3 regions of the Butyricicoccus faecihominis genome follow, and region 1 is predicted to be linked to each of the others. Evidence: predicted binding sites of a transcription regulator. Region 1 holds the regulator's gene; each other region holds the start of a gene.

Region 1 (8,164 bases):
CGTGCCGCGACACAGGACATTCGTCCTCTTCGCATCGGTTTACTCAACCTGATGCCATTGAAAATCATTACTGAAACCCAGATCCTGCGCTGTTTATCCAACACGCCGATCCAGATCGAGGTCGATCTGATCCAGACCGAAACGTACCATTCCAAAAATACGCCGGAGGATCATCTTCTCACCTTCTACAAGACGTTCGACGATATCCGCGACCAGAAATATGACGGTTTTATCATCACCGGTGCGCCGGTAGAGACCATGTCGTTTGAGGAAGTCGAATACTGGAAGGAACTGACCGAGATCATGGACTGGACTAAAACGCACGTTCATTCCACGCTGCACATCTGCTGGGGGGCGCAGGCCGGTCTGTATTATCACTACGGTATTCCGAAGTACATGCTGCCCGAAAAAATGTCCGGTATTTTCAAGCACCATGTTCTGCTGCCGAAGGAGCCGCTGCTGCGCGGCTTTGATGATATCTTCTGCGCACCGCACTCGCGCCACACCGAGGTGCGTGCCGCCGACATCCGCAAAAACGATCGTCTGACCATTCTCGCAGAGTCGCACGAAGCCGGTGTGCACATCGTAGAGGCAATGAACGGCCGTCAGATCTTTGTGCTGGGCCACGGCGAGTACGACGCCGACACGCTCAAAAAGGAGTATGAGCGTGATCTGGCTAAAGGCATGAACCCGGAGGTGCCGCGCCATTACTTCCGCAACGATGATCCCAATGAGGACGTACTGGTGACCTGGAAGGCACATGCCAACCTGTTTTACACCAACTGGGTCAACTATTATGTGTACCAGACAACACCGTATTATCTGGACAAAATGTAATACCAAAGCCGCTCATCCATTGGATAGCGGCTTTTTTCGCACAAAAAAGGGAGTATCAAAAGATACTCCCTTTCGTTTTACAGGTTCTGCGCTCTTTCCTCGTCTGCTGCGCCGACCAGATGGCACAGTGTCATCAGGCTGTCCGACAGATGCACGTTTTCGACCGGAACGCCCAGTCCCTCCAAATGAAGGTCCTCGCCGGTGAAATTCCACAGACCGCGGATACCGCGCTCTACCAGACCGTGTGCGATACGCGGAGCATCTCCGCGCGGAATGGTGAGCACCGCCACATCCGGCTTGTTGCGCTCAATAAACTCCGCAAGCGTATCCGCGCTGCGTACCTCATGGCCGCCAAAGCGCTGACCGATGAGCTGCGGATTTGCGTCAAACGCACACAGCAGCTCAAAGCCGCTGGCAGAAAAGTTAAAGTTATTAAGCAGTGCACGACCGAGGTTGCCGGCACCCAGCAGAATCGCCGTGCGGCCGGTCCGCAGACCCATGATCGCACCCAGCTCCTCCTGCAGTTTGTCGATATTATAGCCGTAGCCCTGCTGACCAAAGCCGCCGAAGCAGTTAAAGTCCTGACGAATCTGCGAAGCGGTCAGTCCCATGCGCTCTGCCAGTGCTTTGGAGGAGATACGCTGCTCCCCTTCAGCCTTCAGCTCACAAATATTCCGATAATAGCGAGGCAATCGCTGAATTACCGCTTTGGAAACCTCTTGCTTGTGTTCCACAGACCCTCTCCCTCTCTCAAATTCTATTTCTCGTGTAAATTACAGCTTAGCGATGGTATCCAGCACATAATCGGTAAATTCCTGTGCGGTTGCACCGGTATCACGACCGGTAACAACAACCTTGTGCTCCTCTACCATGCAGATATCAAGTGCGCGGTCGAGCTTCTTCGCCAGTTCGATTTCACCGATGTGCTCAAGCAGCATAACAGCTGCACGCAGTACGGAGGACGGATCCGCGTACTTTGCGCGGCCTTCCTGTACCATACGCGGCGCAGAGCCATGAATTGCCTCGAACATCGCATAGCGCTTGCCGATATTGGCAGAGCCTGCCGTGCCAACACCGCCCTGGATCTCAGCGGCCTCGTCGGTGATGATGTCGCCGTACAGGTTCGGCAGTACAACGACCTTAAAGTCGCGGCGGCGCTTGTCGTCGAGCAGCTTTGCTGTCATGATGTCGATGTACCAGTCATCAAACTGTACTTCCGGATACTCCTTGGCTACCTTCTGGCAGGTATCGAGGAACTTGCCGTCGGTGGTCTTGATGATATTCGCCTTGGTGACGCAGGAAACGCGGTTCTTGCCGGTCTTGCGTGCATAGTCGAAGGCCAGACGAGCGATACGCTCGCAGCCCTGCGAGGTAGCTACGGTAAAGTCGATGAACAGATCGTCGTCGATCTGCACGCCCTGCGAACCGACAGCGTAGCCGCCCTCGGTGTTCTCGCGGTAGAACGTCCAGTCGATACCCAGCTCCGGCACCTTTACCGGGCGCACGTTGGCAAACAGGTCGAGACCCTTGCGCATTGCAACGTTTGCGGACTCTACGTTCGGCCACGGATCGCCCTTGCGCGGGGTCGTGGTGGGGCCCTTCAGGATAACGTGGCACTTCTTCAGCTCTTCCATAACGTCGGGCGGGATAGCGCAGCCGAGCTCGGCACGGCGCTCGATGGTCAGACCATCGATCACGCGGAACTCTACCTTACCGGCCCTTACCTTGTCCGCCAGCAGAACCTCCAGCGCGTGCTGGGCCATGCCGGTGATCATCGGGCCGATGCCGTCGCCGCCGCACACGCCGATGATCAGCTTGTCCAGCTTGGAGTAATCAATAAAATCGTCCTGCGCCTTCATATCCATGATACGCTTGCGCTGGCTCTCTACAACTGCCTCAAATTTATCCAGAACAGACTGGTCGATAGACATGGTTTTGTCCTCCTACACCATTGATATTATTTTAACAAAAGAAAATATGGCTGTCAAGTCCGACCAGAGAACCCGCTTGGCTCTCCGGTCGGCATAACGTCTTGACTCACTTGCTCTGCTGACGTGCGTACAGCAGCGTGCCGCCTGCAAGCAGTGCGTGACGCTGGCGCTCGGAAACCTCACAGTCGGCCTTGAAGGTCTTGCCGCCGCAAACAACGGTGACCTGCTCGCCGTTCTTCACTTCCTCGAGCACGTTCGGCAGAGAGATTTCATCCAGCAGATTGACTGCATCGTAGTCCGCCGGATCGGCAAAGGTCAGCGGGATGATGCCGGAGTTGACCAGATTTGCCTTGTGAATTCGTGCGAAGGACTTGCACAGTACAGCCTTTACGCCCAGATACAGCGGAACGAGCGCCGCGTGCTCACGGGACGAGCCCTGACCGTAGTTTGCGCCGCCGACAATTACGCCGCCGCCCTGCTCCTTGCAGCGGGACGGGAACTCCGGATCGACGTTGATGAAGCAGTAGTTGGAGTAGTACGGCACGTTCGAGCGGTACGGCAGCAGCTTTGCGCCGGCCGGCAGGATGTGGTCGGTGGTGATGTTGTCCTCGGTCTTGAGAACGACCTTGCCGGTGTAGGATGCCTCGAGCGCCTTGCCCAGCGGGAACGGCTTGATGTTCGGGCCGCGAACGACCTCAACCTCAGCTGGATTCTCGGCCGGCTTTACGATCATGTTGTCGTTGATGGTGAAATGCTCGGGCATTTCGATCTCCGGCATCTCACCAAGGGTGCGCGGATCGGTCAGCACACCGGTCAGTGCAGACGCTGCTGCAACCTCCGGAGATACGAGGAAGATCTGTGCATCCTGGGTGCCGGAACGGCCCTCAAAGTTGCGGTTGAAGGTACGCAGCGATACGCCGCCAGACTCCGGCGACTGGCCCATGCCGATGCAGGGACCGCAGGCGCATTCAAGGATACGCGCACCGGCCGAAATGATATCCGCCAGAGCGCCGTTCTGCGCCAGCATATTGAATACCTGCTTGGAACCGGGGCTGATAGTCAGAGAAACCTCCGGGCTTACGGTCTTGCCCTTGAGGATGGAGGCAACCTTCATCATGTCGTAGTAAGAGGAGTTGGTGCACGAACCGATGCAGCACTGGTTTACCTTGATCTCGCCGATCTCGGATACCTTCTTGACGTTATCCGGCATGTGCGGCATAGCAGCCAGCGGCTCAAGCGCGGACAGGTCTACGGTGTACTCCTCGTCGTACTCTGCGTCCGGGTCGGAGGACAGCGGTACCCATACGTCGCCGCGGCCCTGTGCCTCGAGGAACTTCTTGGTTGCCTCGTCGGACGGGAAGATCGAGGTGGTAGCGCCCAGCTCAGCGCCCATGTTGGTGATGGTGGCACGCTCCGGTACGGACAGGGTCTTTACGCCCTCGCCTGCGTACTCTACGATCTTGCCGACACCGCCCTTGACGGTCATCTGGCGCAGTACGTCCAGAATAACGTCCTTCGCAGATACCCACGGAGACAGCTTGCCGGTCAGATTGACGCGGACCATCTTCGGCATCGGAATGTAGTATGCCCCGCCGCCCATTGCAACTGCAACGTCCAGACCGCCGGCACCGAACGCCAGCATGCCGATGCCGCCGCCGGTCGGCGTATGGCTGTCCGAACCGATCAGAGTCTTGCCCGGTGCGCCGAAGCGCTCCAGATGTACCTGATGGCAGATGCCGTTGCCTGCCTTCGAGTAGTAGATACCGTGCTTCTTAGCGACAGAACCGATATATTTGTGGTCGTCCGCATTCTCGAAGCCGGACTGCAGGGTATTGTGGTCAATGTAAGCGACCGAACGCTCGGTCTTGACCTGATCGACGCCCATCGCCTCAAACTGGAGATAAGCCATCGTGCCGGTGGCATCCTGCGTCAGCGTCTGGTCGATCTTGAGACCGATTTCCTGACCCAGTACCATTTCGCCGTCTACCAAGTGCGCTTTCAAAATCTTCTGCGCGATTGTCATACCCATGTGTGTTTCCTTCGCTCCTTTATGTCCCGACGCGAAAGACTTTCGCTTTCGCGCCCCATTCTCGTCAGAATGGGTGGTTGCGGCTTCCACAGCCTTCTCCACGGTGTAACCCACACCGTGCCCAAAAACAAAAATAGAAGTGGTGTTCGCATACACGAAACCACTTCTATTTTACAACATTCTATCGGTTTTGCAAAGCACTTTTCACCGCAGTGATTTGAAAAAGTTCAAGCCTTTTTCTGCGTTTTTTCAGCAGAATTACTGTTTTCGGCAGAAAGTCACTTGTGTTTGCTGAAAAAGCGGTTCCACGGCAGCTTAACTTATTTGTTCTCCTGCCATGCACCTTCCTCAGTCACTTCGATGACGCTGTTATTCATATCCAGCTTGCGGTTTTCAAACGCCTCGCGGTTGTTCTCGTAGATGAGACGCAAGCCCTCGAGCGTCAGGTTCGGGTCCACATCGTCGATGAGGTCGCAGTATTCCGCCATCATGCGGCCCATGCCGCCGGTAGCGACTACTCTTGCCTTGCCGCCCAGTTCCTTCTGGATATCCGTGATGATGCCGGTCAGCGCGCCGACATAGCCGCGCACCGCACCGGACTGCATGGACTGCACAGTGGTCTTGCCGATGGCATTCTCCGGCCGCTCAATGTCCACGCGCGGCAGCTTGGATGCCTTGAGGAACAGCGCCTCCATCGCCACCTTCAGACCCGGGAAAATCGCGCCGCCCTGATACGCGCCGTTCTCGTCGATGGCATCAAAGGTGGTCGCCGTGCCGATATCCACGATGATGAGCGGCTTGCCGTACTTGCGAACCGCAGAAACCGCGTTGACCAGGCGGTCCGCGCCGACCTCGCGCGGGTTGGCATAGCAGTTTTCAATGCCGATATCCGCATCGCGGCCTGCAATGACCGGCTGCACAAACAGATACTTGCGGATGGCGTTGATGAGCGTGTACATCACCGGCGGCACGACCGACGCGATAACGACCGCCGTCGTATCCGCACAGGCGATATCGTGGAAGTGATAATACTGCGCGATCAGCATACCCAGCTCATCCGAGGTGCGCTCAGAATTGGTGGAAATGCGGAACGAGCCGCGCAGCTTGTCTCCGTCATATAAACCGAACACCATGTTGGTGTTGCCTACGTCGATTGCTAAAAGCATAATGTTCTCCTAATTTTCTATTTCTCTTACAGACTCTCTTTTCGCAGCAGACTGCCGTCCTCATCGACCAGCTCGAGCAGCGTAGCCCGTCCGTTCTCGATGGTCAGCCGTGCATAGCTGGCCGGACCGCCGCGCGGCAGACTGATACTGCCCGGATTGCATACCCACACGCCGTTCTCCCGCTCGAGCATCATGCGGTGCGTATGCCCGAAAAAGGCAAGCGCGCAGTGCTCCTCGTAAGCCCGCTGGGACACAATGCCGCTCGACAGCATGCCGACACGCTCACGGTGGCCGTGCGTGATATAAATCCGCACGCCGCCCGGTGTCACAACCGCATTCAGCGGCACTTCGGGATCAAAATCGTTGTTGCCCCGCACACGGCAGATCGGCATAGCCGGGAACACACGCTCGATCTCCCGGGCATCCTCGGCGTGATCGCCTAAGTGAATGACCGCCTCCGGTTCTTCCCTGTCTACCGCAAAGGCCATTGCCATGTTATAGCCGTGGGAATCTGCAAATATCAGCACTTTCATGTTGTTCCCTCTCTCTGCACCGCCGCACATATAGCTGTATTTTACACCGAGTATCCCGCGATGTAAAGTAATTTTCTTGCGATCAGCCACAATTTATTTCCCGGTGCACACACTTCTCCTCCCGGCGGCATATACTGTCATGAAACAACTTCTTATGAGAGAGGACGGGACGCGAATGAATCAGAACGAACTGCTCCGCAGACTTGCGGCACAGGCCGGTGGAGATGCAGCACTCGAACGGCTTTCCGGTGCGCTCGGCACCGCAGACGGCAGGCGTGCGGTCGAGCAGCTGTCCGCACAGCATGCCGATGAGCTGGAACAGGCCGCAAAAGCCGCTCAAAGAGGTGACATGCGCAGCGCAGCACAGGCAGCGCAAAAACTCATGCAGACACCCGAGGGTGCGCGGCTTGCCGCTCAGCTGCGGCACATTTTCGGCAAATAAGGAGGCTTTTGCATGGAAAACGATATGCTTTCCTCGCTGCTGAGCGACCCGGAAGCACTGCAGAACGCGATGAAAACCGTGTCCGACCTGCTCGGCGGTCAGCCGTCCGCACAGGCAGAGCCGCAGAGCACCTACGACCCTGCTTCCGAGATGATGCAGAAAGCGCTTCCGGTCATCGGCGCGATCGCGCAGAGCGGACAGAATGCCGTAAAACCGGAAAAACGCGCACTGCTCGGTGCGCTCAAGCCGTTCGTTGCCGAGGAGGTCTCCGGCCAGTTCGACCGTGCCCTCCGTCTGGTCAGCATGGCTCGGATGGCGCGCGCGGCACTCGGACAGGTGAACCTCTCTGCAGACGATACCGCGCCGCGAGCCTTATAGGAGGTGCTGACCCATGTATAACCGCTATCTTGCCGCCGCAGAGCAGACCGCACCGGAAACAAACGAATCGCCGCAGAGCAGCACCTTTTCCGGTCTCGGACGCACGCTGAATGCGCGTCTGCAGGGTGTCCGGCTGGACATGGATACTATGATCGCCCTGCTCATCGTGTGGTTCCTGCTGATGGACGATGACGGCGTGGTGGATTGGGAACAGTTTCTGCTCACCGCCGCCCTGCTCCTGTTTGGGCTGTGAGTACATGAAAAAACTGCCGCACGGTTGATGTGCAGCAGTTTTTTATTGCATTCGCGTGCTATAATTGAGAATGAGCGCTATCCTTGCGCAGCTCTGTCCGCGCTGCCGCGATTTCTTGCAATACGGCAAGTATTGCAAGAAACCGCGCCTCAGCAGTACGCAGAATTTATTCGCAAACCGCTCTTGTTCCATTATGCGGTATTGCCTTAATCCGCGCCTTCGGTGCGCACATTCATTTTCCATTCTCCATTTTCAATTACAAAATAGGTCCCGACCCATCATCCTTCTCCTTGGTGATGGACTTGATCACAACAGTATAGCTGTCGCCCTCTTCGGTGGTGACATCCACCCGGTCACCGACCTTTTTGCCGAGCACCGCCTTGCCAAGCGGTGCCTTGCAGCTGATTCTGCCGTTCAGCGGATCACACCGCACGGTCGTTACCACCTGAATGGTATCCGTGTCATCATCGTCCTCAAACAGCAGCTCCACCTTATCGAACAGACCGACCTCATCCGCGCCCGCCTTATCCTCAATCACATGCGCGGATTTAATCATGCGCTCCAGATAGCGGATGCGGCTGCGGTTGCGGTTCTG
Region 2 (8,164 bases), on a different contig from region 1:
AGATCATAGGTTGCAACCTTCGGGGACGGGATCAGAGCACGATCCTCGCCCGGGTACTCCTTCTCAACGCCGCCGTTGAAGAAGAACGTAACGTGTGCGTACTTCTCGGTCTCGGCAATGCGGAGTTGGGTCATACCCAGATCGGAGATATATTCGCCGAACGTGTTCTTCAGGCTCTGCGGCTTGAAGGCGATTTCCACGCCCGGAATAGTAGCATCATACTGCGTCATGCAGACGTAGTGGATCTTAGGCTGTACGCGCTCAAAGCCGGTGAATTCCGGATCAACGAATGCACGGGTGATCTCACGCGCACGGTCGGGGCGGAAGTTTGCGAAGATGATCGCGTCGTCGTCCTTGACGGTCGCGCCCTCGGTAACGATAACCGGAACAACGAACTCGTCGGTTACGCCGTTTGCGTAGGACTGCTCCATAGCCTCGTGTGCGGTAGCAGCGTGCTCGCCTTCGCCGAGTGCGATAGCGTTGTACGCCTTCTGTACGCGATCCCAGCGGTTATCACGATCCATTGCGTAGTAACGGCCGGATACGGTTGCAATGCAGCCGACCTCGACAGCGTCGATCTTGGCCTGCAGGCGGTCGATATACTCGATACCGGACTGCGGCGGCGTGTCGCGGCCGTCCATGAAGCAGTGGAAGCAAACCTTGCGCAGACCATTGCGGCGTGCCAGCTCGAGCAGTGCAAACATGTGGTCAATGTGGGAATGCACACCGCCGTCAGACAGCAGACCGAAAATGTGCAGGGTGGAATCGAACCACTTGCACTGGTTGATAGCGCTCATCAGAGCCGGATTCTCGAAGAAATCGCCGTCCTGGATGGCCTTGGTGATGCGGGTCAGCTCCTGATATACAATGCGGCCTGCACCGATGTTGGTGTGGCCAACCTCGGAGTTGCCCATCTGGCCGTCCGGCAGACCAACGTCCAGACCGGATGCACCGATATAGGTGAGCGGGTTCTCTGCGAAAATCTTATCGAGATTCGGCTTTTTAGCAGCCTCGATGGCGTTGCCCTTGGTCTCCTCGCGGTGACCGAAGCCGTCCATGATAATCAGAGCGGTCGGCTTCTTCGGGCCCTCTGCCTTCTTGGCAGCAGCGGCGGCTGCCTTGGGCTTGCGGCCGCGCTTTGCTGCCGGCTTTTTCTCCTCGGCAGTCTTAGCAGCGGTCTTGCGAGTACGCTTTGCCGCCGGCTTTTTTGCAGGAGCCGGATCTGCCAGAACATTAACCGGTGCGGAAGTCTTGATCTCGACTACCTCTACCTCCGGCATGCCCGGCATAGTGGTTTTTTTCATACTGATAAAACTCCTTTACAGAAGCGAACGATAAGAGAATAAAAGGGGACACGATATGCACCATGTCCCCCTCCGCAAAACGGTGAGGGAGCGTTTCCCTTTCCCGTATCCTTATCTTACTGGTTAGCTGCTTCTACGATGGTAGCGAAGTCAGCGCTCTTCAGGGAGGCACCGCCGATCAGGCCGCCGTCAACGTCCGGCTGAGCCAGCAGCTCGGAAGCGTTCTTCGCGTTCATAGAGCCGCCGTACTGGATGGTGATGCCGCGTGCAGCGCGTGCGCCGTACTTCTCGCGCAGGCAGTCACGGATAGCGGAGCAAACCTCGTTAGCCTGCTCTGCGGTAGCGGTCTTGCCGGTACCGATTGCCCAGATCGGCTCGTAAGCGATGACAACCTTCTTAATGTCCTCAACAGCTACGTTCTGCAGAGCGATCTTGATCTGCTTGCGGATAACTTCCATGGTAACGTCCTGCTCGCGCTCGGTCAGAGACTCGCCTACGCACAGGATCGGGCGCAGACCGTTCTCGAGAGCGACCTGAACCTTCTTGCCGCAAGCCTCGTCGGTCTCGTTGAAGTACTGACGGCGCTCGGAGTGGCCGATGATAACGTACTTAACGCCCAGCTCCTTGAGCATGTCAGCGGAGATCTCGCCGGTGAAAGCGCCGGACTTCTCGAAGTGCATGTTCTCAGCGCCGATTGCAATCTTGGAGCCCTTAGCAGCCTTTACAGCAGCCTGAATATCGGTAAACGGTACGCAAAGAACCATCTCGCACCACTTGGTCTTGGACAGGAGCGGCTTCATCTCTTCGATCAGAGCCTTAGCCTCTGCCGGAGTCTTGTTCATCTTCCAGTTGCCGGCGATAATGGTCTTACGATATCTGCGATTCATGTTGGTTTTACCCCTTTCAAACATTCGGACGGACTTTTCCGTCTTAAATCTTTATGTATTTATACGGAGCGCTCAACAGAACGCGCTCCGATATAAAGCGTTCCTAATGGACTTACTTGTCCTGCAGGCATGCGATGCCCGGCAGCTCCAGACCCTCGAGGAACTCCAGAGAAGCGCCGCCGCCGGTAGAGATGTGGGTCATCTTGTCAGCAAAGCCCAGCTTCTCAACAGCAGCTGCGGAGTCGCCGCCGCCGATGATGGAAACAGCCTTGCTCTCAGCGATTGCCTTGGCAACAGCCTTGGTGCCGACTGCGAAGGTGTCAAACTCGAATACGCCCATCGGACCGTTCCAAACAACGGTGCCTGCGTCCTTGACAGCCTCGGAGAACAGCTCTACGGTCTTCGGGCCAATGTCCATGCCCATCATGTCAGCCGGGATCTTGCCAGCCTCGTATACGACCGGAGCAGCGTCCGCGCCGAAGTGATCTGCACAAACGGTATCAACCGGCAGGAGCAGCTTAACGCCCTTGTCAGCAGCCTTCTTGAGCAGGCCGAGTGCCAGCTCGATCTTGTCTTCCTCACAGAGAGAGGTGCCGATCTCGCCGCCCTTTGCCTTGGAGAAGGTGTAGGCCATGCCGCCGCCGATGATGATGGTGTCGCACTTGTCAATCAGGTTCTCGATAACGCCGATCTTGTCGGAAACCTTAGCGCCGCCCAGGATTGCAACGAACGGACGAGCCGGGTCGCTCAGAGCCTTGCCCATGATGGAGATTTCCTTCTTGATCAGGAAACCGCATACAGCCGGCAGGTAATCTGCGATGCCTGCGGTGGAAGCGTGTGCACGGTGTGCGGTGCCGAATGCGTCGTTGACGTAAATGTCAGCCATGTCAGCCATAGCCTTTGCCAGCGCAGCGTCGTTCTTGGTCTCGCCCTTTTCAAAGCGAACATTCTCAAGCAGAACGACCTCGCCCGGCTTAACCTCAGCGGCCAGCTTCTTAGCATCCTCGCCTACAACGTCCTTTGCCAGCTTGACTTCCTTGCCAAGCAGCTCGCCCAGACGCTTAGCGACCGGAGCCAGCGAATACTTCATGTTTACTTCGCCCTTCGGACGGCCGAGGTGCGAGCACAGGATTACAGCAGCGTTGTGATCCAGCAGGTAGTTGATGGTCTCCAGCGAAGCACGGATGCGCTTGTCGTCGGTGATGTTGCCGTTCTCGTCCTGCGGTACGTTAAAATCGCAGCGGGCAATTACCTTCTTGCCGGATACGTCGATATCCTCAACGCTCTTCTTGTTATACTGCATAAATATCCCTCTCCTTTAAGATGTATTATAAAGTTACGATAAGGAACAAAAGCACGAACTTATTACTTAAATAATTCCGTTTCCAATACAGAATTATACTCGTAATTCGTGTCATTCGCAAGCAAAATTGTGAAAATCATCACATTCCAACTCGCTTTTAGAGGATTTTTGCGTTTTTCGCCAAAAAGTTGCGAAATATTAAACAACATTCACAATTTTTGCATCAATCCCGCGGCGTTCCATAATACGCTACAGCCATCGCCAGCGGACCAGTATTTGTCAGAACCGAAGGACCGATCGCTACGCGTTCCACATCGCGGAATCCAATTTCGGTACGCAGACGCTTTTCCATTTCATCCAGACGCTCGGCGGGTACGTCGCCGTAGAGCAGGATAGCCGTCTGCTTATCCGGCTGCACCACACGGGCGGAGACTTTTTTGCTCATTCCGGCAACGAGTGCCTTCTCACCGCGCACCTTGTCACACACCTTTACCGCACCGTCATACACATGGCTGATGGGCTTGAGACCGAGCGCCTCACCCACGAAGGCCGCGCCGCCCGAAATACGGCCGGACTTCTTGAGGAACTTGAGGCTGTACACACCGAGGTAGGCTTCCACGCGGTTAAGACGGCTTTTTACCACGCTGACGATCGCGTCAAAGCTCTCGCCCTGCTCACGCATTTCGGCAGCCTTGACAACAATGTGTCCGTAAATATAGGTGTATGTCTTGGAGTCGATGACCTCGATGGTCATTTTGCCCTCACCCTGCTCCTCCTCGAACATGGATTTTGCAAGGCAGGCCGCCTGATAGGTACCCGAGCCGCCGCCGTTGATGAGCACTGCCAGCAGATGCGTGCAGCCGCGCTCAAATGCACGGTTGTAGGACTCGAGGAATACGGTCGGCGTAGTCATGGCCGTGCCGGGAATCTCGCTGCTGGTCTCGAGCAGCCTGCAGTAGTCCTCAGATGTGATGTCGTAATATTCGCGGAAGCTGCGTCCCTCATGCGTCAGCATGATCGGAACGATCTCAATGCCGTGCGCCTCTACCAGATCGTGCGGAATATCCGATGAGGAATCGGTCAAAATATGAATCTTTTCCATTCTTTACTCCTTTATGCCTGCGGAAACGGTCCCGCAAGTCTCAGATTTTCAAAGCCGGTCTGCCGCAGTGCCTCAAACACAATAACAGCGACCGAGTTAGACAGATTAAGGCTGCGCGCGCCCTCTCTCATGGGAATGCGGACGCAGCGTTCCGGGTGCTCGATGAGCAGCGCTTCCGGCAGACCGCGGGTCTCTTTGCCGAACATCAGGTAGTCGCCGTCGCAGTATTCCACCTCATGATAGGCGTGCGGTGCCTTTGTTGTCGCATAGAAGTAGCGGCCGTCCGGATTTTTCTCAAAAAATTCATCCAGATTTTTATACATACGCACATCGAGCAGGTGCCAGTAATCCAGACCGGCCCGCTTCATGCGCTTATCGTCGATAGCAAAGCCGAGCGGCTCGACCAGATGCAGCACACAGCCTGTCGCCGCACAGGTGCGGGCAATGTTGCCGGTGTTCTGCGGGATCTCCGGCTCGACCAAAACAATGTTGAGCATACTTTCGCCTCATTTACGAACTAAACTTCTTCTATTTTATGCGATAACACCGTATTTTTCAAGGTATATTCCCATTTTTCCGCAAAAAAGTTTCCTCTGAACACAAGATTCAGAGGAAATTTTCATGCACTATACTAATTTTTGATGATTTTGAACGAACGGCACATATCTTCAATTACTCAATATCCGCATAGACGCCATAGATATAGCCTTCCGCTGCGGCCTGCTCATCGGTCAGCACTTCGCCGGTAAGGCTCGGACCGGACGTATCGTCCTTGTATTCCACGCCCAGCTTGCCGGTGTGCAGCGTCATCGAGCGGGTCTGCTCCGAGCCGTCAGTAAAGGTGATGGTAACGGTCAGCTTTGCGCCCTCAAAACCGTCCACGGCCGCGTGCCACGAATCCTGCAGATCATCGTCCGTAGTTTCCGGCTGGCTGGGCAGCCACAGACCGTAGCCGGCGTCCGGGTCGTACTCGTCGGTGAAGCCGTTGTCCAGCTTCCAGCACAGGTCGGCGTACATATGCATCTCGTCACTGCCCCAGACCATGATCCGGTCTGCACCGTCGAGTTCGGGGTTGGTGCCCTGATGCATCGAGCGCACCCACTCGTCACGGTCGGCCGATGTATCCTTGACGGTTTTCGCGCGGTAGACTGCGCCCTTGTCGATGGTCGCGGATATGGTTTTGATATTCTCGCCGGTGACTTTGAACAGACAGCCGGAGTAAAAACCCTTTTCCGGATCGTCTGCGCCGCTGCCGGTGTCGAACACGATTTTGCTGTCCTTCGGCTGACGCAGCTCGCCGGTGTCGGCGGCATAGGCTGCAAAGCCGAATGTGTGACTGATGGCATCCGCTACGACTGCACTGCCGGTCTGCGCGGTGCCATTATGCATGCGATAAACCGCCGTACCGCCCAGCACAATACCGAACGCGCAGGCTGCCGCCAGAAGGCGCTTTGCCATTCCCCACGGATGGCGCGGCACCGCATGCAGCGGTTCGTTCGTCAGCTTACGCGCCTCACGAGCTGCTGCCAGCGTTCGCTCCTTGAGCTCCTGCGGAGCCTTGATGTCCTTCAGTTCGTTCCAGTTGTTCTTCATCGTAAGATCCCTCCAAATCCAGCTTTAATTGCTTTCTTGCGCGATACAGCCGCGTGCGTACCGTTGCCGGACGGCATCCGACCATTTCCGCGATTTCCTCTGTGCGGTAGCCCTCCACATAGTGCAGCCACACCGCGATTCGCTGATCGTCCGGCAGTGCGTGTACCGCCTGCCACAGCTCGCTGCTGCTTTCCGGTTCCGGAGCGGCAGCATCCGCGGCGGCTTCCATCGGTGCGGTGCGCTTAAACCACGCCGAGCGGCGAAGATCGGTGCACCGGCTGAGCGTTACGCGCAGCAGCCATGCTTTCAGATGCTCGGTGTCGCGGAAATCGGTGTCGTCCCGCAGCAGCCGGAGAAAGACTTCCTGATAGACGTCCTCTGCGTCCGCACGGCTGTTCAGTCTGCACAAAGCTAATCGGTAGACCGCGTCGCCGCAGGTGTCCATCGCCTGCTGCAGAAATGTGTCCGACCTGAGTTTTGTCTGCATTGCTCTCTTCTCCTTTCACCACCAACACGTTTTGCAGCGGCAAATCGTTCCCGCTTCCGCCGGATTTTTTGAGATTTCGGCTTGTTTTCCCTTTACTTTGTGTTTACCTACAATTTACAGAGGTTATTCTTGTGATATATGCACAAAAACTTTCGCATTTTCTCTGGAACATTAAACAAAAAATCTATTGCATTTTTATCTAAAACGACTATAATAATAATTGTTCTAAGGAACACAACAAATCGACAATAACCAACAACCACATTGGTTTTTATATTTCATTTGCTCTCTTTTTTTCTTTTTTCTTTCTTTACTCTTTACCTGCTCTTTGAGGGAAAATCGCCGTCTGATTCATCAGGCGGCTTTTTTCCGCCCTTTTTCACTTCGTGAGGACAAAAGGATGGACACCAAGGTTTCCATCCTCTTGACTCCAGCTTCCTCACACCGCCGTCTATCCGATTTGCACCACTTTATAATGAACAAATGAAATTGTTACGTTAATTTTCCATTCTCAATTTTCCATTCTGCATAACGCAAAAGGCGATACCGCGTTCAACCGCGATATCGCCTTTTCTCATTCCGCGAAAAAGTCTCTGGTCTGCTGCACATTTTCCTCGATGGCGGTCTTGAGCGCCTCCACCGATTCAAACTGCATTTCCGGACGCAGGAACTTATGCAGCTCCACATGGATCATCTTGCCGTACAGATCGCCCGCAAAGTCAAGCAGATGCGGCTCGATGGTCGGTGCACCGCCGTCTAAAAATGTCGGCTTTACACCGATATTGGTCGCTGCGATATAGCTTTGTCCGTCCACCAAAACGCGGGTTGCGTACACACCGTACGGCGGCAGCGCCATTTCGGTCGGCAGACGCAGATTGACCGTCGGCACCTGCAGAACGCTGGTTCCCACACGCCGTCCGTGCTCCACAATACCGGAAACCGTATACGGATGACCGAGAAACTTAGCCGCACCTTCCATATCGCCCTGCGAAATCAGCTGACGAATATAGGTGGAGGACACCACAATGCCGCCAATCTTGACATCCTCAATGCAGTCATAGCCGATGCCGGCCTTTTCACACTCAATAGCCATGCCTTCTGCGTTGCCCTGCCCCTTATAGCCGAAACGGTTATTGCGCCCCGAGATGATCCAACCCGCGTTAAAGCGACCGATGAGCAGCTTGTGGATAAAGTCGCGCCAGTCCATGTGCTGCATTTCATGGTCAAAGTGACCGAAAATAACCTCGTCCACACCGCCGAGCTTTTTGATCTCCTCGGTGCGATATGCATTTGCGGTCAGCAGCGGCACCTGACGGCCCATAACGACCGAATCCGGATGCACATCAAACGTAAAAACCGCACTCGTGCCGCCGATTTGCTTGGCCCGCTCGACCGCACGCTGCATGAGCGCCCGATGCCCCAGATGCACGCCGTCAAAGTAGCCGAGCGCGATGGCACGCGGCTTTGTAACTTCTATCATAAGGGAAT
Region 3 (8,164 bases), on a different contig from region 1:
GTGCGGCAGACTGCGGCACGGTTCGGAATATCCAAGTCAACCGTACATAAGGATATCACAACGCGCCTGCAAAAGCTGAATACCGAGCTGTATGAGCGCGTACAGACCGTTCTGCAGGTGAACAAGCAGGAGCGGCACATACGCGGCGGCAGAGCAACACAGGCGAAATACCGCGCCGAAGCGGCGCAGCGACGCGGTGAAAAATAAAAAAACCGACTTTCCAAGCGGAAAGTCGGCAAACAGAAGCAGCGTGACAGTGTTGCTATGTAAAGGTTTAAAGCAGACCGAGCTCATGTGCGCAATCGCTGCAGACATTCTTACCCTTGAAGTGGATAATGTCCTTTGCGTTACCGCAGAATACGCAGGACGGCTCGTACTTCTTGAGGACGATATGATCGCCGTCAACGTAGATTTCCAGAGCGTCCTTCACTTCGATGCCCATAGTGCGGCGCAGCTCAATCGGGAGCACGATGCGACCAAGTTCATCAACCTTACGAACAATACCGGTGGATTTCATTTTCAACACACTCCATTTCTTCATCATAAAAAATGTATTACCAAATCCCACTCACTTGGGATGTTGGACAGAAGGGGGGAACACGATATGCTGTCCGTTATCTGGACGGTGTTCCTTTGTATGGCGCTGCTATGCGGTGCGGTCACGGGCAGGCTGGCAGAGGTTACGGCAGCGGTACCCACAGGGGCTTCGGAAGCGATCACGCTGGCGATCAGTATCACCGGGCTGATGTGCTTCTGGAGCGGTGTGATGGAGCTGCTGCAGGCTTCCGGACTGGCAGAGCGGCTGTCCCGTCTGATGGCACCTGTTCTGCGTCCCTTGTTCGGAAGCGCATCGCAGGATAAACAGGCGATGGAAGCGGTAAGCGCCAATGTAACGGCAAATTTGCTGGGGTTATCCAACGCGGCAACGCCGTTGGGATTGCGTGCGTCAGAGCGGCTGTATGTTCTTGCAGGGCGACGCGGAGCGCCGGATACCGTGCTGACGCTGATCGTGCTGAACGCAACCTCAATTCAGCTGATTCCGTCTACGGTGGCGGCGGTTCGTGCGGCTTGCGGAGCACACGCGCCATTTGATATTATGCTGCCGGTGTGGGGAGCTTCTGCGGCTTCCGTTGCGGCGGTGCTGCTCAGCAGTAAACTGCTGCGTCCATTTTTTCCGGATGGGGAATAGCGGGACAGGTAAGTGCGCCTTACAAGTAGTATTATCACACATGAAAAGCAAGAAATTTGTCGAATAAGCAAACGATCAACAAAAAATTTCCAAGCGAGGGAAATAATACAAGGAGGGAGATGATTGCAGGTTTTGCAGAACGCGCTCATTCCGGCACTTTTGGCAGGAATCAGCCTGTATGCGCTGTGCAAAGGCGTGGACGTATTTCCAACTTTTCTGCGCGGTGCAGCCGTCGGTTTGAAAACCGCGGTGCAGATACTGCCTGTTATGGTCGGGATGCTGACAGTCGTGTTCATGCTGCGCGCCTCAGGTGCCGTTGATATTGCGGCAAGCGTGCTCGCGCCCGCACTGCGTATACTGGGCATACCGAAAGAATGCACAGTCCTGACCCTGCTGAAGCCGATCAGCGGAGGAGGGGGACTGGCAATGGGCAGTGAAATTATACGACGCTGCGGACCGGACAGCTATGCCGGACGCGTGGCCGCAGTGATGTTGGGAGCCTCGGAAACCAGTCTGTACACGATCAGCGTGTACAGCGGGCACCTTGGTTTGAACCGAACCAGATATGCTGTTCTTGCGGCATTGTGCGGTGATCTGGCAGCATTTACCGCCTCTGCGGTACTGGTTAGATTATATTTCCCATACAGTTAATATTATATCGTGTATGTTAAAAAATTACCATAGCTTATGACAAAAATTGGCGAATTAAATAAACATTACTTGCACTATTTGTGCAATGTGTGAAAAAATTTACAGACTGAGAATATAAAAAAGCATCTATGCCGAAGCACAGATGCTTTTCATATTGCAAAGCGATTACTTCTTCACGATCTCCTTGCCGAAAGGACCATCATAGTCGAAGAAGCCCTTGCCGGTCTTAACGCCCAGCCAGCCGGCACGAACCATCTGACGCATCAGCGGATGCGGACGGTACTTCGGGTCGCCGGTCTCGCGGTACAGCGTCTCCATGATTGCGAGGTTTACGTCGTGGCCAACAAGGTCAGCGGTGTGCAGCGGGCCGGACTTCATGCCTGCGCCAAGCTGCATGGCAATGTCGACATCAGCAGGGGAAGCGATGCCGTCAGCAACGATACCCATTGCCTCGTTCATCATCGGAATCAGGATGCGGTTTACAACGAAACCAGGACCTTCCTTAACGGCAACCGGGGTCTTGCCCAGGGATGCCATCAGGTCAAATGCGGTCTGGAAGGTTTCGTCCGAAGTCTGGATCGCGCGGGTAACCTCAACCAGCTTCATGATCTGAGCCGGGTTGAAGAAGTGGCAGCCGATGAACTTATCCGAACGGTGCGGGATGCAGGCAGCCATCTCGGTGATGGACAGACCGGAAGTGTTGGAAGCGAAGATGGTGTGAGCGGGGCAGATCTTGTCCAGATCCTCCAGCAGGTCCTTCTTCAGATCCATGCGCTCCAGAATAACTTCCATGATGAAGTCAGCATCGGCAGCGTCCTTGCGGTCAACCGAGGTCTTGAGGGAAGCGAGCAGCTCGTCCTTGCGCTCTGCGGTCATCTTGCCCTTGCTTACGAGGAACTCGTAATCGTGTGTGATAACGGTCTTGCCGCGCTCGGTGAACTCCGGCTTGATGTCGATCATGGTAACGTCATGACCTGCGTTCAGAAATACCTCAGTGATGCGTGCGCCCATGTTGCCAGCGCCGAATACACAAACTTTCATGCTAAATTAACCTCTCTCTCACTCTTTGCGGATGGATGAACAGGTATTGCGAATATTGATTAGTCAAGACCGCACAATCTGGTTTTGAATTGTGCGGTCCGACTGTCTCAATGCTTACTTATTCTTGAATTCCTTAGCCGGCTTGTCGCGGTTCTTGTCCAGGAAGTAAGCCATGCCGTACTTCTGATCCTCGGTAGCGAAGCACTGTGCGAAGCAGTTGCCCTCGAACTTCAGAGCGGAGTTCAGGTCGGTCTGCATGCCAACGTTTACAGCTTCCTTAACCAGAGAAACAGCGATCGGAGCCTGAGCAGCGATCTCCTCAGCCAGCTTTACAGCCTCATCGAGCAGGTTCTCCAGCGGATATACGTAGTTAACCAGGCCCATGTCCAGAGCGTCCTGAGCGGTGTAGTTAGCGCGAGCGGTGTACAGCATTTCCTTAGCCTTGCCTGCGCCTACGAAGCGAGCCAGACGCTGGGTGCCGCCGCAGCCCGGGGTGATGCCCAGACCAACTTCAGGCTGACCGAAGGAAGCGTTCTCGGAAGCGAGACGGATGTCGCAGGACATAGCCAGCTCGCAGCCGCCGCCGAGGCAGAAACCGTTGATGGCAGCAATAACCGGACGCTTGAAGTTCTCGATCTTCCAGCAAACGCGGTTGGACTCGTTGCCGAACAGCTTGCCTTCTGCACAGGTCTTGGTAGCCATCTCGGAGATGTCAGCGCCTGCAACGAAGGAGTTAACGGTCTTGCCCTTCTTGTTAACGGTGGAAGAACCGGTCAGAACTACTGCATAAACGTCGTCCAGATCCTTAGCCAGCTCGTCGAATGCCTCTTCCAGCTGTGCGTACATGTCGGTGGACAGAGCGTTCATAGCCTTCATGTGCTCGATCTTAACGATCGCAACATGACCCTTTTTTTCGATTACTACGTCAGTCATTTTTAAGACTTCCTTTCAGAATATGTGCTATGAGCGTAAAACGCTCAAAAGCAATCTCCGTTCGGAGATTACCAAACATCCAAAGGATGTTTGCAGTTAAAATAGAACAGAAGCGAGCTTCTGTTCGTAAAAACCGGGGGCGTGTACCTCGGTTTTTACACCCCGACTCAGCCGCCTTGGGCGGCGTCATTCGGGTATCACAAGGTAGTTTCGTCAGGAACTACCTTGTGTATCTAGGGGACTTGCGCTCATCAAATCGCCGCACGGCGGCGGAATAAGGATAGTGGCCTACGGGCTGAAGTCCCCTAGAGTGCAAGGCGCAAGTTACTTGCAGAGCTCGTCGCGCTCAACGATGATAGCTTCGCCCATACCGCCGCCGATGCACATGGTAGCCAGACCGATGGTCAGGTCGCGCTTGATCATTTCGTGGATCAGGGTGGTGGTGATGCGGCAGCCGGCTGCACCGATCGGGTGACCCAGAGCGATTGCGCCGCCGTTTACGTTAACCTTGTCCATATCAAAGCCAAGCTCACGGTTAACAGCAGCAGCCTGTGCAGCAAATGCCTCGTTGGACTCGATCAGGTCGAGGTCAGCAACGGTCAGACCTGCGCGGGACAGAGCCTGACGGGTGGACTCGATCGGACCTACGCCCATGATGGACGGATCGCAGCCTACAGAGCCCCAGGCACGAACCTTAGCCAGCGGCTTGAGGCCGTTTGCCTTAACGAACTCCTCGGAAGCGATGATCATTGCAGCGCCTGCATCGTTGATGCCGGAAGCGTTGCCTGCGGTTACGGTGCCGCCGTCCTTCTTGAATGCCGGGCGCAGCTTGCCGAGGATCTCCAGAGTGGTGTTCGGCTTTACATGCTCGTCGGTATCAAAGATAACGGTTTCCTTCTTCTTCTTAACTTCGATCGGAACGATCTCGTCCTTGAAGCGGCCGTTAGCGATGGCAGCAGCTGCCTTCTGCTGGGAAGCGAGAGCGATCTCGTCCTGCATTTCGCGGGTGATGCCGTACTTTTCAGCTACGTTTTCTGCAGTGATGCCCATGTGGTACTGGTTGAATACATCAAATACGCCGTCGTATACCATCATATCGACCAGCTTCTTGTCGCCCATGCGAGCACCCCAGCGGGTATCGCGGGAGATGTACGGAGCACCAGACATAGACTCGCAGCCGCCTACCAGCATCATCTTGTTCTCACCGGAACGGATGATCTGGGTGCCGAGGGAGATGGCACGCATGGAGGAAGCGCAAACCTTGTTCAGGGTCATAGCCGGGGTGGTGATCGGCAGACCAGACTTCAGGCAAACCTGACGTGCTACGTTCTGGCCTACGCCGCCCTGCAGTACCTGACCGAACAGAACCTCGTCGATTGCTTCCTTGTCAACGCCTGCACGCTCGATAGCTGCCTTTGCAGCAGCGGTGCCAAGCTCGGAGGAGTGTACATCGCGGAGGGTGCCGCCGTAAGTGCCGATTGCAGTACGGGCAGCGGAACAGATGTAAACGTTCATTTAGCTGTTTCTCCTTTTCTACTGATGCGGCGAAAAAACTATGCCGCCGCATGGTGATGGAAACTCGATTTTCTTGAGTTCGTTAATATTTTATCAAACCATTCGGCAGAATGCAAGGGAAACTGGTCGATTCTGTAAAATTATATGAAAAGGCCGGTTTCCGTTTGCATAATCTGCACAAATAGAATTGATTAGTCGTTAGCCAGACCCATCAGCTCGTCACGGAAGATGCGAGCGTCCATGGTCTTGATCTCGTCAGCCATCTTCGGAACGAATTCCATCTGGTCGAGGATCTGGGTCTGCAGGTCGATGCCCGGAGCGATCTCGGTCAGGGTAACGCCTTCCGGACGCAGCTCAAATACGCAGCGCTCGGTGATGTACAGAACCGGCTGATGTACCTCGTTAGCGTAATCGCCGGAGAAGGTGATGTGCTCAACCTGCTTAACGAACTTCTTCTTAGCGCCTTCCTGGGTGATAACGAGCTTGCCGTCCTTGCACTCAGTCTTGAGGCCCTTTGCAGTGAAGGTGCCGCAGTAAACAACCTTCTTGGCGTTCTGGGTGATGTCGATGAAGCCGCCTGCACCTGCCAGACGGGTGCCGAACTTGGATACGTTCAGATCGCCGTTCGGAGCAGTCTCAGCCAGGCCGAGGAATGCAACGTCAAGGCCGCCGCCCTGATAGAAGTCGAACTGTACGTTGTGCGGGATGATGCACTGTGCGTTAGCAGCAGCGCCGAACTGGGTGCCGCCGTACGGTACACCTGCGATGGAGCCTGCCTCAACGGTCAGGGTCATCTTGTCGGAGATGCCTTCTTCAGCAGCTACGTTAGCGATCTTCTCCGGTGCGCCGGTGCCGAGGTTTACGATAGCATCCTGCGGCAGCTCCATAGCAGCACGGCGGGCGATGATCTTCTTAGCGTCCATCGGGATCGGCGGGATAGCGTCAACCGGGATGCGGAATTCGCCGGTCAGCGCGCCGTCGTACGGCATGCCGAGGCACTGCATGTTCTCCTCATCGGTGCCGACTACAACAGAGTCAACATAGATGCCCGGGATAGCAACCAGCTTCGGGTCCAGAGAACCGCCCTGTACGATCTTCTCAACCTGAACGATTACCTTGCCGCCGGAGTTCTTGCAGGCCTGAGCCATAGCAGTTACGTCCAGAGGACCGATCTCACGATGTACGGTGCAGTTGCCGTACTCATCGCAGTAGGAAGCACGCAGGAATACAACGTTGATCGGGAAGCCCTTGTACAGCAGGCGCTCCTGACCCTCGATGTTAACGATCTTTACCAGATCTTCCTTGGTAACGTCGTTCAGCTTGCCGCCGCCGTTGCGCGGGTCAGCGAAGGTCTTCAGGCCAACGTGGGTGATGGTGCCGATGTTGTGAGCAGCGATATCGCGGTACATGTGCGAGATAACGCCCTGCGGCAGGTTGTAAGCCTCGATCTTGTTGTTCAGAGCCAGCTCGCCGAGCTTCGGAGCACGGTCCCAGTGGCCGCCGATAACGCGCTTAACCATGCCTTCATGGCCGTAATGGTCACCGCCGGTGCCATCGCGGTGGCCCTGACCGGCTGCAAAGAACAGGGTCAGGTTCTGCGGGTGGCCGGTCTCAAGAAAACGCTTCTCGAGAGCCTTGGAAAGGGTCTCCGGGCAAGCACAGGATACGAAACCGCCGGTAGCAATGGTATCGCCGTCCTGAACCTTCAGAGCAGCTTCCTCCGCGGTGATGATGCTTACTTTCTTCATGTTTATCAATCCTCCTGATAATAGTGCGACCGGTTTTACAGTGGTCACGCCTGCGACGTGAAAGACCTGATTCTATCTATCGCCTGCGGAATCTCATCCGCTGCGGCAACAACAACACGGTGCGTGGCTTCGATCTCCTCATAGAGATACGGACAGCCGGTGCAGCCGCGCAGGATCAGCAGTACGTCATATGGAACACCGTCCTCCGGATAGGAGAATGAGGCGGTATCCAGAAGGGCAGCGCAAATCGCCTTGTAGGCATCGCCGCGCTCATAGCGCGGATTGCAGCCGCCGCAGAATTTTACTGTGCAGCGAAGCAAGGCGCACAACCCCTTTCTATGTAGCATTTCCGAATGTTACCATAGGGAAACAATGGGTAATAACACAAACACAGGCACTCACGGGTGCTCCATGAGTGCCTATAGTTTGCTCAGAGATTACTTGATGCGAGCAATCTTCTTTGCCAGTTCCTTCTTCATTTCAAGGTTGGACTGACGGGCAATCATGATGCGCTGAGCCTGCGGCGAGCCTGCACCGTGCATGGACTCCGGCAGATAGCCGACAGCTGCAGTACCCATGGTCATGTTCTCGATCAGGCGCAGCAGACGCATACGGTCCTCAGTCGGAACGGAAGCAACGCCCTTGAGGTACTTCTCGATGTACGGCTTGAGCTCCGGGTTGCGGTAATCAGCCTCGGACGGCTGGGTTACCATCAGGCCACCTGCCAGATCCTGTGCCAGACGAGCGATCTCGTACGGGAAGCGGGTAACGTTCTGCTTGCAGACGTTAGCCAGCAGCAGGTCGATCAGATAGTTGCCTGCCTTGGTCTTGGTGCCCTGAGAGGAGCAAGCGATACCGCAGCAGTACAGGGTCTCGTTCAGGTGGGTCATCTCGATCAGCTTGTCCTTAACGTGGGAAGCCTTGGAGGAGCCAGCCATATCGCCAGCCAGAGCGGTAGCGCCGATCAGAACGTCGCCTACGCCGACCTTGCAGCCGCCGTAAGACTGACGGTGATAGCCTGCGAAACGCTCTACGATCATGCCGGCAAACTTAACTTCGCCGTTGAGGAAGATGCGGTCGTTCGGAA

What was found. Region 1 encodes Rex, which represses fermentation and respiration genes when NADH is low (regulators of the CRP and FNR family bind a similar motif). Its sites were predicted from a motif close to ATTGTTAANNNNTTAACAAT; they were not measured.
Region 2: IEY11_RS10945 (phosphoglycerate kinase) is a predicted target of Rex. The motif match lies at 3,621-3,640, and genes of this name have one in related genera.
Region 3: IEY11_RS13005 (acetyl-CoA C-acetyltransferase) is a predicted target of Rex. The motif match lies at 5,408-5,427, and genes of this name have one in related genera.

The regions. Positions count from the first base shown of each region.
Region 1 covers NZ_BMQH01000011.1:528-8,691, forward strand. Annotated here, with positions in the region: gene metA (homoserine O-acetyltransferase MetA) at 1-837, shown strand, start outside; gene IEY11_RS11175 (redox-sensing transcriptional repressor Rex) at 915-1,571, opposite strand; gene IEY11_RS11180 (isocitrate/isopropylmalate family dehydrogenase) at 1,611-2,768, opposite strand; gene IEY11_RS11185 (aconitate hydratase) at 2,875-4,797, opposite strand; gene IEY11_RS11190 (type III pantothenate kinase) at 5,118-5,963, opposite strand; gene IEY11_RS11195 (metallophosphoesterase family protein) at 5,990-6,496, opposite strand; gene IEY11_RS11200 (hypothetical protein) at 6,672-6,938, shown strand; gene IEY11_RS11205 (hypothetical protein) at 6,951-7,316, shown strand; gene IEY11_RS11210 (hypothetical protein) at 7,330-7,569, shown strand; gene IEY11_RS11215 (GreA/GreB family elongation factor) at 7,826-8,164, opposite strand, start outside.
Region 2 covers NZ_BMQH01000010.1:100,933-109,096, forward strand. Annotated here, with positions in the region: gene gpmI (2,3-bisphosphoglycerate-independent phosphoglycerate mutase) at 1-1,304, opposite strand, end outside; gene tpiA (triose-phosphate isomerase) at 1,421-2,191, opposite strand; gene IEY11_RS10945 (phosphoglycerate kinase) at 2,304-3,494, opposite strand; gene IEY11_RS10950 (DegV family protein) at 3,718-4,596, opposite strand; gene trmL (tRNA (uridine(34)/cytosine(34)/5-carboxymethylaminomethyluridine(34)-2'-O)-methyltransferase TrmL) at 4,608-5,093, opposite strand; gene IEY11_RS10960 (hypothetical protein) at 5,269-6,189, opposite strand; gene IEY11_RS10965 (RNA polymerase sigma factor) at 6,110-6,676, opposite strand; gene ribF (riboflavin biosynthesis protein RibF) at 7,251-8,156, opposite strand.
Region 3 covers NZ_BMQH01000015.1:23,594-31,757, reverse strand. Annotated here, with positions in the region: gene spoIIID (sporulation transcriptional regulator SpoIIID) at 1-207, shown strand, start outside; gene IEY11_RS13030 (AbrB/MazE/SpoVT family DNA-binding domain-containing protein) at 275-517, opposite strand; gene IEY11_RS13025 (nucleoside recognition domain-containing protein) at 605-1,189, shown strand; gene IEY11_RS13020 (spore maturation protein) at 1,313-1,840, shown strand; gene IEY11_RS13015 (3-hydroxyacyl-CoA dehydrogenase family protein) at 2,006-2,881, opposite strand; gene IEY11_RS13010 (enoyl-CoA hydratase-related protein) at 2,996-3,814, opposite strand; gene IEY11_RS13005 (acetyl-CoA C-acetyltransferase) at 4,139-5,329, opposite strand; gene IEY11_RS13000 (acyl CoA:acetate/3-ketoacid CoA transferase) at 5,521-7,077, opposite strand; gene IEY11_RS12995 (hypothetical protein) at 7,122-7,397, opposite strand; gene IEY11_RS12990 (4-hydroxyphenylacetate 3-hydroxylase family protein) at 7,515-8,164, opposite strand, start outside.